Regions from separate parts of the Ochrobactrum teleogrylli genome, predicted to be linked through region 1. Evidence: predicted binding sites of a transcription regulator. Region 1 holds the regulator's gene; each other region holds the start of a gene.
What was found. The regulator PhoB, encoded in region 1, activates phosphate uptake and scavenging genes when phosphate is short. The targets are predictions, from matches to a motif close to TGTCATNNANCTGTCAT.

Region 1 (4,213 bases):
CCTGATAGAGCCAGTCCGCGGCGCGGTCGAAGCTTGCATCGGGCGCGTTTTCATAGCGGGCCAGCGCAATCTGATCATCGGCGAAGAACGGCGTCACCAGACCTGCGCCAGCCTTATAGGCGTGTTTGGCAATCAGCCGCACCAGCGGCAGGGCGACAACCGGCGCCGTGATGATCAGATCCTGTCCCTCGCGCAATTGCAGGCCGACGCGCACGGCGACTTCCGCCAGACGTTCGAGCTTTACCGGATCGATGACAGGATTTTGCATATCGTGAGCCATGAGCTGCGGGACCTCTTTTGATGCGAAGACGCGTCCCTTTAAAAAAAGAGCGCGGTTTGGAATCAGTTCTATACTCTCGTTATCAGTTTACCAAACGGCATAATTTCACCACTCTTTTTCATGCACCTGCGCTATTATTGAAGCAGCGGGCAGTTACACAGGACGAATGACGATGAACCGGAAACTACTTGTTTTGTTGGGGCTCGCAGGCCTGCTGGCTGGTTGTGTCACCATGACACCGGAAGAGCGCCGCGCCGCCGACGAACAGACATGTCTCGGCTATGGCTTCAAGCCACGGACCGACGCATTTGCCAACTGTCTGCAGCGGCTCGATCTCGACCGCCGGGCGGATCGCCGCGCCTGGGAAAACCGCGTCGATTTCTACGATCAGCCCATCATGCTCTATCAGCCGATCTATCGTCCGGTCGTGGTTCGTCCCCGCTAATAGCGATGGAATGCAGAACTCAAATAAAAAATGCGGGCCAATCGGAAAGATTAGCCCGCACCAAATCTGTTCAACTCAACTTATAGAGGCGTTTCCGGACGGTCCTGCGACAGAAGCAATGCGCCGATTGCATCGACCTGCTTCTGGTCTGCCGCCGCATAGCCAAGCGATTGCGGCTGGCTTGCCGGTGCCGACGTATCGAATTGCGGCTGATAGGACGCGACCTGCTGAATTTGCGGCTGCGCCGTCGCTACATCGTTGTTATGCGCAAGGCGATTGCCCCGCGCCTGCGGTCCAAGGCCGCTGCCACGCACAGAGGTTTCCATCTTGGACGCATCCGCCAGCGCGACCTGTACGGTTGGCGCTGCTGCCGGAACCGGTCCCGCCTGCGGCAAGGTCACGTCATAGGACGGGTCTTGCGGCAGCGACGGCGATTGCGGCGAATAGGCGAGCGCGAGGTTATATGGTTCCTGCGGCACCGGATTCTGCAACGAACCGTCGCGATTGCGTTTTTCGTAGAAGGAATTACCGCCGGCAACCAGCACATAGTGCATGTTGTTGTAGGGGAACTTCAGGCCTGCCGTATGGAAGAACATGGCGTTCTTCAGCTTCGGATGGCGCTGGCCTTTCAGCACGGCGTCGGCTGCGGCCTGAACATCGGGCAGCTTGCTGGATTCCATCTTGCGGGTGAGAACGCCGGGCGCGAACTGGTTCTTCTGGCCGACGACGCCGCAAATCGTATCGGGATAACGGCCCGATGCGAGGCGGTTCATCACAACCGTGCCGACAGCCATCAGACCATCGGAACTGGAGCGGTTCGATTCGAAGAACATGGCGCGCTCGAGGCACTCCTTGTCCCTTGCCGTATAGGTATAGGTCTTGACACCGTTGACCGACTTGACGTGACTTACGGCCGCCGTCTTCTCGGTCTTGGCTGTGGTGCCGGTCGTCGTGCAGCCCGTCACTACGAAGGGCGCTACGAGCAGTCCTGCCAATACAGGCAGCTTCCAATTACCAGCGCGCGTCAACGGCTCAGTCTCATATTCAGGACCCTTAACTGAAGCAGTCGATCCGAAGGCCAAAAATGACCAATACGGGTCTAGCTGCGGTGCAAGTCAAAGCAGGCTAAGATCAAAAATCAAACAACCTGCCATCGCTCGTCTTCTTCAAGGTTTTGGAATTTTTAGGCCAAAAAAAGGCAATGGGTCAAATTCCGAAATTGCTGAAACCATCGAAATGGTCGCAAATGAAACCCGAATCACGAGCGCAATTGTCCACACAAACCATTCAAAACTATTAATATTTTCTTAATGAACCTGCGGAAAAGAGATAAACCTTTGATTTGATGGAAATGATATTTCCTCAATACAGGTCACAACCCTGCCTTAATTCGCAACTGCTGTAAAATTTTGATATATCTTGCTTCATCAGGTTGGGAAAATCTGCGGCGTAACTGTTTTAGCAAGTCCTGCGCCGGTTCCTTCAACTTTGATACAAGAAGCGTAACATTCCGTGAGATTAGCGATTTACAGCCGTTTCAGCGTCTCCCGGACCGAATCGGCTGGCAAGGATAACAGGCCGCAAGAGCGCTTCAGAAAGTGATCGAGCCCGCCTTTCGATGAGGAAAGACGGGCTCGAAAAGAAGTTTTTTATCGACGCACGATCAGCCGAAAGAATATCCCGCGCCGCGTACCGTGCGGATCGGATCGAGCGCACGACCCAAGTTGATGGCCTTGCGCAAGCGTCCGACATGGACATCCACGGTGCGATCATCGACATAGATATCCGGTCCCCAGACACCGTCGAGAAGCTGACTGCGCGAGAAAACGCGGCCCGGCGACATCATGAAATATTCGAGCAAACGGAACTCCGTCGGTCCAAGACGGACTTCCTTTTCCTTGCGGTAAACGCGGTGCTGCTGACGGTCGAGCACCAGATCGCCTACTTTCAGAACATGCGACAGCAGGCTTGGATTGGCACGGCGCAGCATCGCCTTGACGCGGGCCAGGAGTTCCGGTGTCGAGAAGGGCTTCACGACATAGTCGTCGGCCCCGACGCTTAAACCCCGAACGCGTTCGCTTTCCTCGCCGCGCGCGGTCAGCATGATGACCGGCAGGCGTTCCGTCTCCGGCCATTGGCGCAGACGGCGGCACAGTTCGATGCCCGATACGCCGGGAAGCATCCAATCGAGGATGAGGAGATCAGGGACGTTCTCGCGCAGCGCGATTTCGGCCTCGTCGCCGCGCAGCATCGTGTCCACCTGATAGCCTTCGGCCTCAAGATTGTAGCGCAGCAGAACGCTCAGCGCTTCTTCGTCTTCCACCACAGCGATTTTGGGTACCTGTGACATCCATTATTCCCTATCTTAAACCGGCGAGCGGAAGATACACGTCCCCCCATCGACCGCGTGCCGCCGCGCTATTCACACATTCTCCACCGCATTTGGGAGCAATCCGGCAATCTGCCCTGATCGCTTCAAATGCAGCGCTTACTCAGGGCTTGCGTGCCTCATCCACGACGATGCCGTGGCTCAGGTCTTCCTTCGGTCGTTCGGCAGGCATCTGCAGGCCGGTCACGATGTAATAAACGGTTTCCGCGATGTTGGTCGCATGGTCGCCGATGCGCTCGATATTCTTGGCGCAGAACAGAAGATGCGTACAGGCGGAAATATTGCGCGGATCTTCCATCATATAGGTGAGCAGCTCGCGGAACAGCGAGGTGTACATGGCGTCGATCTCGTCGTCGCGATCACGCACGACATTGATCTGCTGCACCGAGCGCGACGAATAGGCGTCGAGCACGTCTTTCAGCTGGGTCAGCGCCAGTTCGGCGAGCGTTTCCAGACCGCGATAGAGCTTGACCGGCTGGCGGGATTCCGAAACGGCGGCAACGCGCTTGGCAATGTTCTTGCCCAGATCGCCAACGCGCTCCAGATCGGCGGAAATGCGGATCGAACCGATGATTTCGCGCAGGTCCACCGCCATCGGCTGGCGCTTGGCGATGATCATCACGGCCTTGTCGTCGATTTCGCGCTCGCTGGCATCCAGGATCAGGTCGTCGGAAATGACGCGCTGCGCAAGGGCGTTGTCGGCATTGACGATCGCTGCGACCGACTGTTCGACCATACGTTCCGCATGTCCGCCCATTTCGGCGATCTTGTGGGTGAGAAACTTCAGTTCCTCATCGTAGGAACGAACGGTATGCTGAGACGGCATGGTAGACCTCGTAATATAAATTGCGGGGAAGCCGCACTTCTGTTTGTTCTGACGCAATCCGCGCGCAAGGGTTGCTTTCCCCTGCCCCCGGTTTGTTAGCCGAAGCGTCCGGTGATGTAATCCTGCGTGCGCTTTTCCGTCGGCGCAGTGAACATCGTTTCCGTGTCGCCCACTTCGACCAGATTGCCGAGATGGAACATGGCGGTGCGCTGCGAAACGCGGGCCGCCTGCTGCATTGAGTGCGTAACGATGACGATGGTGTAGTTCTGGCGC
Region 2 (4,213 bases), 230 kb from region 1:
GAGCTGGCTGCGGCGCGGGATGCGCTCGACGCCATGCCTGCGGCTTTCGCCGTGCATATCGACCGGGCGCTGGCCGACGAGCTGCCGCTGTTGAAGCGTGACGGCGGTTTTGTGCGCGAGGGCTACAACACCGAACTTGATGAAATGCGCGCCTTGCGCGACCAGTCCCGCCGGGTGATCGCCGGTTTGCAGGCTGACTATATCGAGGAAACCGGCATCAAGTCGCTGAAGATCAAGCACAACAATGTGCTTGGCTATTTCATCGAAGTGACGGCGAATAATTCCGGCGCGATGACCGATACGGATGCCGCCAAGGGGCGCTTCATCCATCGTCAGACCATGGCCAATGCCATGCGTTTCACGACGACGGAACTGGCCGCGCTTGAAAGCAAGATCGCCAATGCCGCCGACCGCGCGCTTTCTATCGAGCTCGCCATCTTTGAAGAACTGACGGCGGAAGCCGTCTCTCATGCCGATGCGATTCGCGCTGCCGCTGCCGCTCTTTCGGTCTTCGACGTTTCGGCAGCGCTTGCCGTGCTGGCCGAGGAACAGGGCTATTGCCGCCCGATGGTCGATGACAGCCTGTCGTTTAACATCGTGGCCGGTCGCCATCCGGTGGTGGAACAGGCGCTGCGCCGTCAGGCGGCCAATCCATTTGTTGCCAATGATTGCGATCTCTCGCCGCAAAGCGACGCTGGCAATGGCGCGATCTGGTTGCTGACCGGGCCGAATATGGGCGGTAAATCGACCTTCCTGCGCCAGAATGCGCTGATCGCGATCCTCGCCCAGATGGGTTCCTTCGTGCCTGCGGGCGCCGCGCAGATTGGTGTGGTGGACCGGCTGTTCAGCCGCGTCGGCGCTTCCGACGATCTGGCGCGCGGACGCTCGACCTTCATGGTCGAAATGGTGGAAACGGCGGCAATCCTCAATCAGGCGGGCGAACGTTCGCTGGTCATCCTCGATGAGATCGGTCGTGGCACTGCCACCTTCGACGGGCTTTCCATCGCCTGGGCAGCGGTGGAATATCTGCATGAGAAGAACCGCTGCCGGGCTTTGTTCGCGACTCACTTCCACGAGATGACCGCACTTTCGGAAAAGCTGGAGCGGCTTTCCAATGTCACGATGCGGGTCAAGGAATGGGACAATGATGTCGTCTTCCTGCATGAAGTGGCCAAGGGTGCTGCCGACCGCTCTTACGGTGTGCAGGTGGCACGGCTGGCCGGTCTGCCGGAAGCAGTCGTCAACCGCGCGCGTGATGTGCTGCACCAGTTGGAAGCTGGCGAAACATCCGGCAAAGCCGACAAACTGATCGACGATCTGCCGCTCTTCTCCGTTGTGCTGCAACAGGAAAAGCCGAAGCCGCAGGCTTTAGCAAAGGACAGCGAACTGGCAAAAGCGGTGGCCGAGATTAGTCCCGACGAGCTGACGCCCCGTGAAGCGCTCGACCTGATCTACAAGCTGAAGGAACTGGCCGGAAAAGCGTGACCGGTTCTGGATGGTTTCCCTCATCCTGAGGAGGCCCGAAGGGCCGTCTCGAAGGGCGAGGGGAAAGATCCAGTTTAGACAAACCGATTGGCTTCTGCGCCATAGTAAGTAATGTAGCGGCTGGAGATGCGCTCGATCGGCAGGATGATGAACACATCGGTTGTGCCGAAGGCCTCATCGATCACCGCGCCGTCGCCGATCATCGCGCCGAGGCGCAGATATCCCTTGACCAGTGGCGGCATGGAGAACAGCGCAACCTTGTTGTTGATCGCTTCCTTCGGCATCAGGTCCATGGCCTGATAGCGATGCGGCAGTGCGCGCACATCCCAGTCGGGCGTGGCGCGGCAATTCTGGTGCAGGAACGACAGGCCGAGCGCGTGGGCGGCAGGAACCGCGCCATGAAACGAAGCGCAGCCGAACATGACGTCAATCGAATGGCGGCGGCAATAGGCCCATGCGCCCTGCCACAGCAGCTCGACGGTGCGCTTTGAACGATATTCCGCCTTCACGCAGGAGCGGCCAAGCTCAAGCAGCTTGAGATTGGGGCGGGACAGCGCCAAGCGCTGCACGTCATATTCATCCGCCGAATAGAAACCGAGCGCCTTGTCGGCCTGATCGCTGCGCATCAGCCGGTAAGTGCCGACGATCTGCTGGTGCTCGGGGACTGGCAGGGCCGTGTCATAGACGAGAAGGTGATCGCAGATCGTGTCGAAACGGTCGGCATCGCGAAGCTCCACGGCCTCGATGGATTCCTTGCGCGCACCCATTTCCTCGAAGAACACGCGGAACCGAAGTTCCTGCGCGGCCTCGATGGCCTCACGGGAGTTTGCAAGTCGCACTTCCAGCGAGCCGATACGTCCGAGAACGATCGGGTCTTCACCGGTTGCGAATAGCGCCTGTTGTGCTTCTAAGCCTGACATGACCGTATCATCAATGATTTGCTGGCCCATTCCAAGCAGTACTGTCATGATGATTCGCTCCTGATTTGTCTATTCACGTATTCCTGAACCTTTTCCCACCGATTAGGCAGTGGAATTGGCCTTCTCATTTATAGGTCGGCGGCGCAGCCTGAACTGCATCTGGCCGACGTACTAGAGAGCGAGTGCTACGTGAGGATGACAGAAGCGTGTCACCAATGTGTCATTTCGGCTGGGCGCCGCTTATCCCCTTCAAAAGTCTTTAAAATTACAGCCTTCACGTTATGCGAAAGCCCAATAACGATCAAGTTACCCGGGTGCCCGCAATATATTGAGGGGCATATGAGTGGCTTATCGGGCAGCGCGTTCGCGCCGCCAGCCGAGGAATTCTTCCAGAATGATCAGCGCCGCGCCGATGGTGATAAAGGTGTCGGCAAGATTGAAGACAGCAAACGACCATGTCGGCAGGTGGAACAGGATATAATCCACCACATAGCCATGCATCACGCGGTCGATCAGATTGCCGATGGCGCCGCCGATCACCAGTGCAAAACCATAGCGCGCAAAGACGCGGTCATGCGCATTGGTCCACCAGAGATAAAGCACGAAGACGATGACCGCAGCTGTCAACGCCACCAAACCCCAATCGTGCAGCCCGGCGAGCATGGAGAAGGCGATGCCTTCATTATGCGTGCGAAACAGCGCCAGAAACGGCAGCAGGTCGATCTGCTGGGCGTAGTCCATGCGGGTTTCGACCAGATGCTTGACGCCCTGATCAATCAGAACCGTGAGAATGACGACGAAAAGCGAGGACAGAACCGCGTGGCGCTTCATGACTAACCTCTTTCGCCGAGGGTAAGCGCCTCACGGCGGATTTCATAGAGCATGACGCCGGTGGCGATGGCGAGATTGAGCGAATCGGCGCGGCCTGCCTGCGGAATACGCGCAAGCTTGTCGCATGCATTGGCGAGATTGTCCGGCAGGCCCTGCTGCTCATTGCCCATCATCAGCACGACGGGCTTGTTGGCATAGGGAATGGTGCGGTAATCGACAGCGCCCTTCAGATGCGTGCCGACGATCAGACCGGAGAAACCCTTGCGCCAGTTGAGGAAGTCATTTTCCGTCGTCTTGTAGAGCGGTACGGAAAAGACCGACCCCATGGTGGCGCGCACGGTTTCGAGCGAATAGGGATCGGTGGTGTCACCGATCAGGATGACGCCTTTTGCCCCGACTGCGTCGGCGGTGCGGATGACCGTGCCGAGATTGCCCGGATCGCGCACGCGGTCGAGCGCGATATAAACATCATTGTGCTTGGGCCTGAGGCTTGCCAAAGGCTGGTATTGCTGTTCGAAAACGCCAACCACCACCTGGGGATTGTCGCGGCGGGTGATCGCGGCAATCACCTTTTCGGTCACTTCCAGCACCAGTCCGCCCTTGGCGAAGGTGCGGGCGGCGACCTGCTCGACCATTTTGTTGCCCTTGCCGGATTTGGCGAAAACCAGCGTCTTGATGCGCCAGTCCTGCTCCAGCGCGTCGATGACGAGCTTCAGCCCTTCGGCGAGGAACACGCCCTGCTGATCGCGGAATTTCTTCAGCGCCAGCGAGCGCAAATCCTTGACGATCGGGTTGGTCAGGCTGGTGACTTCCTTCACCTGACCGACTTTCGAATGCCCACCTGAATGATCACCGCGCGAACCGCTGTTTCTGGAAAAATCGTCGTTACGGCTCATTTGGCTACCCAGCGGCTGAACATGGATGTTGAAAGCGCGCGCCCAGCAGAACGCTCACGCAGAATAAGTTCGCCCGATTCG
Region 3 (4,213 bases), 430 kb from region 1:
ACTGGCAGTCGCGATGACGGCCCTTAAGCGCTTTAAGCGAGTTCTTGATCTTCATGTCAATCACCGGTCTGGTTGGCCCATCGACATGAACACGCCGCCGGGCTTCATAAAAACAGCGCCCAAGGCGCCAATTGATTACAGACACGGTATATGTGCCTGAAGGGTTGGCCGAAATACACAAGGTTTCGGGTAAATGTCAACTCCTGCGCGGCAGATTCACGGGCGGGAGCCTGAAAATCTTGTCGCAGCGGGCGGAGTCATCGGGAATCGTCCAGATTCCCGACAAAGCCTAGCGCGCGCGGGGCTTGATATGGGTCACATGGCCCATTTTCCGGCCTTCGCGAGCTTCCTTTTTGCTATAGAGATGCAGCACGGCATTGGGTTCCGATAGAATCGCTGGCACGCGATCAATATCGTTGCCGATCAGGTTTTCCATCACGCAATCGGAATGCCGGTCCGTATTGCCAAGCGACAGCCCGGCAACGGCGCGGATATGCTGTTCAAACTGCGAGATCGCGCAGGCGGCTTCCGTCCAGTGGCCGGAATTGTGCACACGTGGCGCAAATTCATTGGCGAGCAGCGAACCGTCCTTGAGGACGAAGAATTCGAGCCCCAGAACACCGACATAATCCAGCGCATGCAAAAGCTTCTCTGCCGCCTGCCGCGCAGCATCCGCCGTCTGTGCGGAAATGCGGGCAGGAACGGTCGATGTCGAGAGAATGCCGTCCTTATGGACGTTTTCGGCGATGTCGAAAATGGCAACATTGCCGCTGCGGTCGCGCGCGGCGATGACCGAGACTTCACGATCGAAATCGACAAACCCTTCGAGGATCGCCGGGGCCTTGTTGATGGCGGTCAGCGCGTCATGGGCAGCTGTTTCGTCCAGCGAAGTCAGGCGCACCTGTCCCTTGCCGTCATAGCCGAGGCGGCGGGTTTTCAGGATACCGCGTTCGCCAAGCGCACCAAGTGCTGCGATCAACGTTTCTTCGTCATCGACCAGACGCCAGGGGGCGGTTTCGATGCCGCTTTCATTGAGGAACTGCTTTTCGTTGAAGCGATCCTGCGAAATTTCCAGCGCCGCTGGTGGCGGCAGGACGATCGCGGTCTCGGCAAGCTTGTCTGCGGCGCTGACCGGCACGTTTTCGAATTCATAGGTAATGACGTCGGAAGCCGCGGCCAGTTCGGCCAGCGCTTTCGGATCGTCATAGGCGGCGACGATCTGGCGGTTGGCAACCTGCGCCGCCGGGCAATCTGCCTGTGGCTCCAGAATGACCGTCTGGAAGCCGAGCCGCGCTGCGGCCATGGCCAGCATGCGGCCCAATTGTCCGCCGCCGATGATGCCGATCGTTGCGCCGGATGTGAGTGCGGATTTTTCCATATCAGACCTCATTGGTAGGACGTTCAGCCACGCTCTCGGTCTGGGCGCTGCGCCACTCATCCAGACGGGCGGCAAGAGCATCGTCGTGCAGCGCCAGAACGGCGGCAGCGAGCAGGGCGGCGTTGACGGCACCAGCGCGTCCGATGGCCAGCGTGCCGACGGGAATGCCAGCTGGCATCTGCACGATGGACAGGAGCGAATCCTGGCCGGAAAGAGCTTTGGACTGAACCGGCACACCAAACACCGGCAGCGGCGTCATGGCGGCGGCCATGCCGGGAAGATGTGCGGCGCCGCCTGCGCCAGCGATCACAACCTTGAAGCCGTCGGCCTTCGCGCCCTTGGCAAAGGCCACCAGCCGGTCGGGCGTGCGGTGCGCGGAAACGATACGGGCGTCAAAGCCGATACCGAGCGCCTCCAGCGTGTCTGCGGCATGGCGCATGGTTTCCCAATCAGACTGGCTGCCCATGATAATGGCGACGTCGGCGGTAACGCTCATTGGTCTTTCCTGCTCCGTTTCATGCTTTCGCGGATGAGATATTGCGTGGGTAAAAATGATAAAGCCGGGCGGACCCCGGCTTTGCTTTCGATATGAGGCGCGATCAGGCGATGATGTCAGGAATGACCTGATCTTCCATTTCCTGAAGCTTGTCCTTGATCGCGAGTTTTTTCTTCTTCATGCGTTGGACGCGCAACTGGTCGCAGCCGACGGCAATCATCGCATTGATCGCCGCATCGAAATCCGCGTGCTCCTGTTTCAGACGTGCGACGGCCAACCTGATCTCGGCCTGTTCCTGATCGGACATGCGAACCCCATTCTGTTGAATAGTTTTACGGGCTGCGCCGAACCTCGTTCAAGGCGCTGCGCAAGCCCGTTTCGGGCGAAGCCCTTATCACATTTTTCGCGATTGGAAAATGCTACCACGACAAATTCGACTTTGCACCAAACTCATGCCAAACTGTCATGGTTCTGTCATGGATGGCGGCTGTCGAAGGCGACAAATCAAAACCGCATGCATGGCAGCCGGGACTGCGTGTTGGCCCGGATAAACAGGAGGTGTGCCGGGCGTTCATGCAGTTAAGCAGATGGAACAACAGCACCTGCCGCAATGGTTGATCTGGGGTCGGTCTGGCTGTTCCGTTATCGTGTGGAAATCAACCAAAGGAGAACTGATGATGGCTATCGAGTCCCATCTTGCCACGCTTGAAAAGAAGCACGGCGCTCTGGAGCAGGAAATTTCCGATGCTTTGGCGTCACCGGCAATGGATGATCTTCACGTTGCGTCTCTCAAGCGCAAGAAGCTTATGCTGAAGGACCAGATAGAGAAGCTTAGATCTCAGGTAACGCGTCACTGACGCAAACCCAAGGGGCATAGACAGGGAAGCCGCAAAGGCGCTTCAAGCCATTTTATATCGGACGTGGAACAGACTGGCTTAAGCCGGGTGTTGCTGCGGCCTGATATAGCGATAAGCATCTCGGCCAGAACGGTCGATGGCGGCAGCGCCTTTGAGAGCGCATCTTGAAAACCGAAAAACGGTTTTCAGAAAAGATGTGCGTTGAAATAGACAGTTAGAGCGCCGATGTGATGAATCAGATCGAACCTCGCTCTCACGGCTGCACCTTGCCCGACCTGAGTTTAATATTGGCGGCTGTGCCACAGCCGCCGAACATTTTGATTCATGTTTTTTCTATCGGCGCGGTTTCAGCGCTATCCCGCTTCTTTCAATAGACGATCAGATCAGCTTTCCGTTTCGGCTCTCGGATCGAGGTTCATCGCTTCCGGTGTCGCACCACGTTCAGATGGCATGCTCTTGAACTGATCCTTCTCTTCCTTGGGAACCGCGGCGCGTTGGCGCGAGCGGAACAGCGCGTAGCCGGTAATCGAAATATGCGCCAGCATGGTTATGGCAAAGAGCCCGGAAGGCCAGAATATATCCATGGCCGCAGCGGCCAGAAGCGGGCCGAGCATGGTGCCGAAACCGTAGAGCAACAGCAGGCCGCTGGAGACTTTCACAAAGCTTTCCGCCGTTGCATGGTCGTTGGCGTGCGCCACGGCGACCGGATAGAGCGCATAGGCAAGCGCGCCGTAGCAGCCCGTCATGACGATGATGACGGAGCCGCTGGTCGGCCCGACGATGAATGCGACGAGGCCGACGAGGGCTGCCAGTGCGGCAACGCCCGCAAGTACAAAACGGCGATCCACCAGATCGGAAATGCGCCCGATAGGGATCTGCATCAATGCGCCTGCCGCAATGGTCACGCTGACCATGAGGGCGATTTCTGTGGTCGATATGCCGGATTTTGCGCCGAAGACAGCGCCAAGCGTGCCCCATGCGCCATTGGCGATGCCGATCAATATGCAGCCGACGAAGGCAGCGGGCGAGTTGCGGTAGAGCGCCTTGAGGTCGAGTTGCACTTCGGTCAGCGGTCTTGGGCTGACGGCTGTTGAAATGGCGGTCGGAATGAGCGCCAGACAGAAGAGAATGCCGCAAATCATGAACAGATGATCGGAGCGCACGTCGCCGCCTGCAACCAGCATCTGGCCGGTCATGGTCGCCCCGTAATTGACCATCATATAGAGGCCGAAAATCTTGCCGCGCGATTCGTTGGTGGCGCGCTCATTCAGCCAGCTTTCAATGACCATGAAGGCGCCGGCCATCGAAAAGCCGGTGAAGGCGCGCAGAATGACCCATATCGTCGCGTCGACGAATATGCCGGAGAGAAGTGCGATGACCGCCGCCGATGCGGCAAAGCAGCCGAAGGCGCGTACATGCCCGACACGGCGCACAAGGCGCGGGGCGAAAAGACAGCCCGCCACGAAACCGCCTGCCCAGGTG
Region 4 (4,213 bases), 1.8 Mb from region 1:
AATGGAAATTCTCAATGGCAAGTGCAGGTTCCCGGAGGCCGGGAAACCGCACTTCCAACGCGGAAATATCCAGCGAAAGACCGGAGCCATGGTCAGTCGGCATATCAGACCGTTGTGAAGGAAGCATCGCGCATGCGTAGCTGGCTAACAAATCCTGTTTCAGGATCGGTCCACGACCCGTATTCCAGCGTGCCGCGCGTGAGGATCGGCGCGTTAAACTGCACGAAAGTCTGCTTCGCCGCGAGATAGACCACGACGATATTGTCCGGCCAGTCGGAATCCGACGAGCAGAACGGGCAGATCGACATTGGTATCTCGGTCAGCACGAAGAAATTGGCTTCCGCCTTCAAGGGCGGTGCCATGAAGCCGCTGATGGCAACCTGCTTTCCAGCGGACTGTTTGACCTGATCAGAAAACTCAAGGCCCAGCACGCCGAAGCTCTTATAGAGATTGTTGAAGCCGAGTTGCTCGGCAGCCCGCGCCTGCGGGATAGCTGTCGCCAGCGGCATGGCCAGTGCGCCAAGCATCACTTGTCGGCGGCTAAGATGGTTCCGGTTGAACATCGGACGCTCCATCAATTGCGGACAAGCGGCGCGAGCCGCCTGCCCTGTTTCAGGATAAGCCTTCCTATTCGGACTTCGGCTTGCCAAGAGCAAAAGCATCGGCAAGGACGCGATACACATCGCTCTGTTCCATATAGCCGCGCAGCCCTTCGGAGCCGGGGCCCGTCGCCTGAAGCACGATATCGTCTACCGCGTGAACGCCGGTATCCTCGTCTTTCGGGATGTTGCCCTGCACGAATACCGCGCCCGGCACATCCTTATAGGCTTCATTGGCGACATACTCGCCCTTTTCGTTCTTGATGGCCGGAACGAACGGATCATCCAGCTTCGGCCGGAAGGTTTCATAATGATCCGGGCCGTTATTCGCAGCCATGAACAGGCGGCGCGAAACGTCCACGCGATCCGGATAGCCGTCTCCGTCCTTGTCTTCATAGTTCGGGAAACCAGCCGCATCATAGGTGCCAACCTTGGCGCGCATTTCATCGCCCGGCTTGTCATCATCGACCGTACCGATAATCGCTACGCCATGGGTGTGGTCGCCAGTCACGACGATCAGCGTATCCGGGTTGTTCTTGGCGAATTCCTGCGCCACACCGACAGCCTTGTCGAACTCGATCGTGTCGACCAGCGCCCGCTCCCAGTCGAGCGGGTGGCTCATCTTATCGATCGAAGCGCCTTCCACCATCAGGAAGAAGCCTTCCGGGTTCTTGGAGAGCTTGTCGAGTGCCGCCTTGGTCATGTCGACCAGGCCCGGCTGGTTCGGGAACTTGTCGACAGTGCCCTTCTTCAGAAAGTCGCGATCCAGCGTCACATCCATATTGCCGGTGTGAAACAGGCCAAGCAGGTTCTGCTGGTTGGACTGCCCGGAAGCGGCCAGCTCGTTCTTGTCGGTAACGATGGCATAACCTGCGTCACGGAACAGCTGGATATAATCCTTGTCGTCCTTGCGCTTGGAGCCCGGAACATCCTTACTCAGGAAATAGGCCGAACCGCCGCCCAGAAGCACATCGGGCTTCACATCGTAGAACATGCCGACAATGTCTGCCTTGTCGGAACGCTTGCGCGTGTGGGAAACCAGCGCGGCAGGCGTTGCATCTTCGACTTCTGACGTGGAAACGATGCCGATGGATTTTTTCGTCTGGCGGCGTAGCGCTTCGCCGATTGTTTCGACCTTCGGGTCATCCTGACTCGCCGGAGTGCGGTCAGCATAAACGCCAAGTGCGTTCACCCGCGCTTTGTGGCCGGTCATGTAAGCCGACATGGTGTTGGCGCTGTCGGTCGCAATCGAATGGGTCGATGACGTGCCGATAAAGGCAACCGGCGGAACATCATCCATATTGAGACGGCCATTGGCCTTGCCACCCGCCATGCCCTTGGACATGATGCGCGCGCCGGTGCGATGCGCGACCGAAAGACCATCGGCCACCAGGAAGATGATGTTCTTGGCTTTCGCTTCCGTCGCGGTCGGGTACACATCCCAGGTGACGGTCTTTGTCTCGGCGCCAGCCGTGATTTCAACCTTATAAGCGCCCGGCTCCGCGATTTTCAGATCGCGCAGAATGAGGGCTGAGCCGAGAACCTTGTCCTCGCTCCCCTTTTCTTCCGCAACGAATTCGGCCTTGGCGCCAAATACCGTTTCGTAATCCTTGCCGTTGACGGTTACCTTGACCTCTTCCGGCTTCACCACCTTGTCGAGTTCCACTTTGAAATCGAATGGCGAGCCGACCAGAATCGTGGCCCTGTCGAGCGGATAAATATCGGCGGCATCGGCAGCGCCGCTCAAAATTGTTGCGGACGCGAGAGCGAGCAAAAGCTTACGCATGTTGGAAATCCCTTCCTACAAAGTGTCAGGTCTCCATAAGCAAGCTAGATGACGCGCATATAACGGTTTTGCATTTGTGATCGGAGGCCCACAAAGGCCCGCTTCAACGGCGTGGCAAAAGCGGTAAAAAACCGGTCGTTTCGTCCGCGGAATGGAAAATTTCAATGCAATGAGAATAAACAAGATTTTATCGCATATGAAAGCTAATTCCGCGTTAGGTTTTCCTAGCGCGACTAGTTCAAAACCCGATCTAAAGGGGGGAATTTACCGCTGAGACGAGCTAGGCGCTCTAAAAAGGAATCTCTCTGGCGATGCTTTGGATGGTAGCGCGAAGAAGTTAAAAAATCTACAGCGCTTAACCAAAAAGCACAAAAATCATCGTTCCTTGCGAAAGGGCCAGTGAAACTCGACTGGAAACTCGAATCGTGCATCGGAACTGTTGAACAGCTTTTCCGAGAAAAATCCAGTTCCCGTTGCAGGAGCAATTTGGCTGACGCGCCCCTGCCCTTTTAGCGCTGGTCACTTCATTTCAGTACCACTGTGCGGGGCGCATCCTGCCGGATATGAACCGGACAATCGGACGCCAAGGCGCACTTGACGATTCGGGCATCCATCCCCGCCTAAAAGCGTGGACGATGACAATAAATGACTCCACCTGCGGTCGCCAGCATGCCGCTTGCAATGATAGACTGCCGTCTAATTCCAATAAAAGTCTTTAAAAACAATTCGATAAAGCAATTTGATTCGGAAGGATAAAATTCTTCGTAATTTTTAATTGCCTGCTAACCCTTTGTTAATTCGGGCAGCCCTTGCGATACAAGAAGAATCGGACATAATGACGGTATTTAGGCGGTATTAGTTCCGATGCCGTCACTAGGGATCCCAAGTCAATGAATATCGCAAATTCAACAGCAGCAGTGTCGTTTGACGACATGATATTGACGCAGGGGAGAGAAATCTCTCGCAAGCTCAATCTGCTGCGCCATGAAAACTTCCCACCGGATGCGCGGAAGAATCTGCGTCAGTTTTCTATGGCCGAAGCTGCGTATTTCCTTGGCGTCTCCCCCAGCAATCTGAAGAAGCTACACCTCGAGGGCAAGGGCGTCGAGCCGACTATACTGACAGGTGGACGCCGCGCCTATAGCGTGGACCAACTGCATGAACTGCGTTTGTGGCTTGACCAGAATGGTCGCGCCGAAGTGAAGCGTTATGTTCCGCATCGCCGTGCCCATGAAAAGCTTCAGGTCATCGGCGTTGTGAATTTCAAGGGCGGCTCCGGCAAGACCACGACCGCGGCGCATCTGGCGCAGCATCTCGCCTTGACCGGTCATCGTGTGCTTGCCATCGATCTCGATCCGCAGGCCTCTTTATCGGCACTGCACGGTATCCAGCCAGAGCTGGATGAATTCCCGTCGCTTTACGAAGCCATTCGTTACGATTCCGAAAAGAAGCCCATCCGCGATGTCATTCGCCGGACGAACTTTCCCGGTCTCGATATTATTCCGGCCATGCTGGAGCTGCAGGAATATGAATATGACACGCCTTTGGCCATGCAGAATGGCGGCGAGGGCAAGATGTTCTGGAACCGCATCGCGACGGCTCTGGCCGAAGTCGATGATTCCTACGATGTGGTCGTTATCGACTGCCCTCCCCAGCTTGGCTATCTGACGCTGACGGCATTGTCCGCTGCAACATCGGTATTGATCACGGTTCATCCGCAAATGCTCGACCTTATGTCGATGTCGCAGTTCCTGCTGATGCTCGGCGATATTCTCAAGACTGTGCGGCAGGCGGGCGGGGCGGTGCAACTCGACTGGTTCCGCTATCT

Region 2: olsB (l-ornithine N(alpha)-acyltransferase) is a predicted target of PhoB. The motif match lies at 2,613-2,629, and genes of this name have one in related genera.
Region 3: WIX40_RS15860 (YdcH family protein) is a predicted target of PhoB. The motif match lies at 2,336-2,352, and genes of this name have one in related genera.
Region 4: WIX40_RS05365 (alkaline phosphatase) is a predicted target of PhoB. The motif match lies at 2,434-2,450, and genes of this name have one in related genera.

Annotation. Positions count from the first base shown of each region.
Region 1 covers NZ_JBBHKQ010000001.1:2,970,042-2,974,254, forward strand. Annotated here, with positions in the region: gene WIX40_RS13880 (aminopeptidase) at 1-280, opposite strand, end outside; gene WIX40_RS13885 (hypothetical protein) at 447-725, shown strand; gene WIX40_RS13890 (cell wall hydrolase) at 806-1,753, opposite strand; gene phoB (phosphate regulon transcriptional regulator PhoB) at 2,389-3,075, opposite strand; gene phoU (phosphate signaling complex protein PhoU) at 3,218-3,940, opposite strand; gene pstB (phosphate ABC transporter ATP-binding protein PstB) at 4,036-4,213, opposite strand, start outside.
Region 2 covers NZ_JBBHKQ010000001.1:2,744,443-2,748,655, reverse strand. Annotated here, with positions in the region: gene mutS (DNA mismatch repair protein MutS) at 1-1,485, shown strand, start outside; gene olsB (l-ornithine N(alpha)-acyltransferase) at 1,560-2,453, opposite strand; gene lspA (signal peptidase II) at 2,754-3,236, opposite strand; gene WIX40_RS12910 (TrmH family RNA methyltransferase) at 3,239-4,132, opposite strand; gene WIX40_RS12905 (RsmD family RNA methyltransferase) at 4,129-4,213, opposite strand, start outside.
Region 3 covers NZ_JBBHKQ010000001.1:3,396,131-3,400,343, forward strand. Annotated here, with positions in the region: gene ykgO (type B 50S ribosomal protein L36) at 1-55, opposite strand, end outside; gene WIX40_RS15850 (5-(carboxyamino)imidazole ribonucleotide synthase) at 290-1,378, opposite strand; gene purE (5-(carboxyamino)imidazole ribonucleotide mutase) at 1,380-1,874, opposite strand; gene WIX40_RS15860 (YdcH family protein) at 1,978-2,181, opposite strand; gene WIX40_RS15865 (YdcH family protein) at 2,549-2,731, shown strand; gene WIX40_RS15870 (MFS transporter) at 3,115-4,213, opposite strand, start outside.
Region 4 covers NZ_JBBHKQ010000001.1:1,152,176-1,156,388, reverse strand. Annotated here, with positions in the region: gene WIX40_RS05375 (ABC transporter ATP-binding protein) at 1-103, opposite strand, end outside; gene WIX40_RS05370 (hypothetical protein) at 105-563, opposite strand; gene WIX40_RS05365 (alkaline phosphatase) at 628-2,385, opposite strand; gene repA (plasmid partitioning protein RepA) at 3,276-4,213, shown strand, end outside.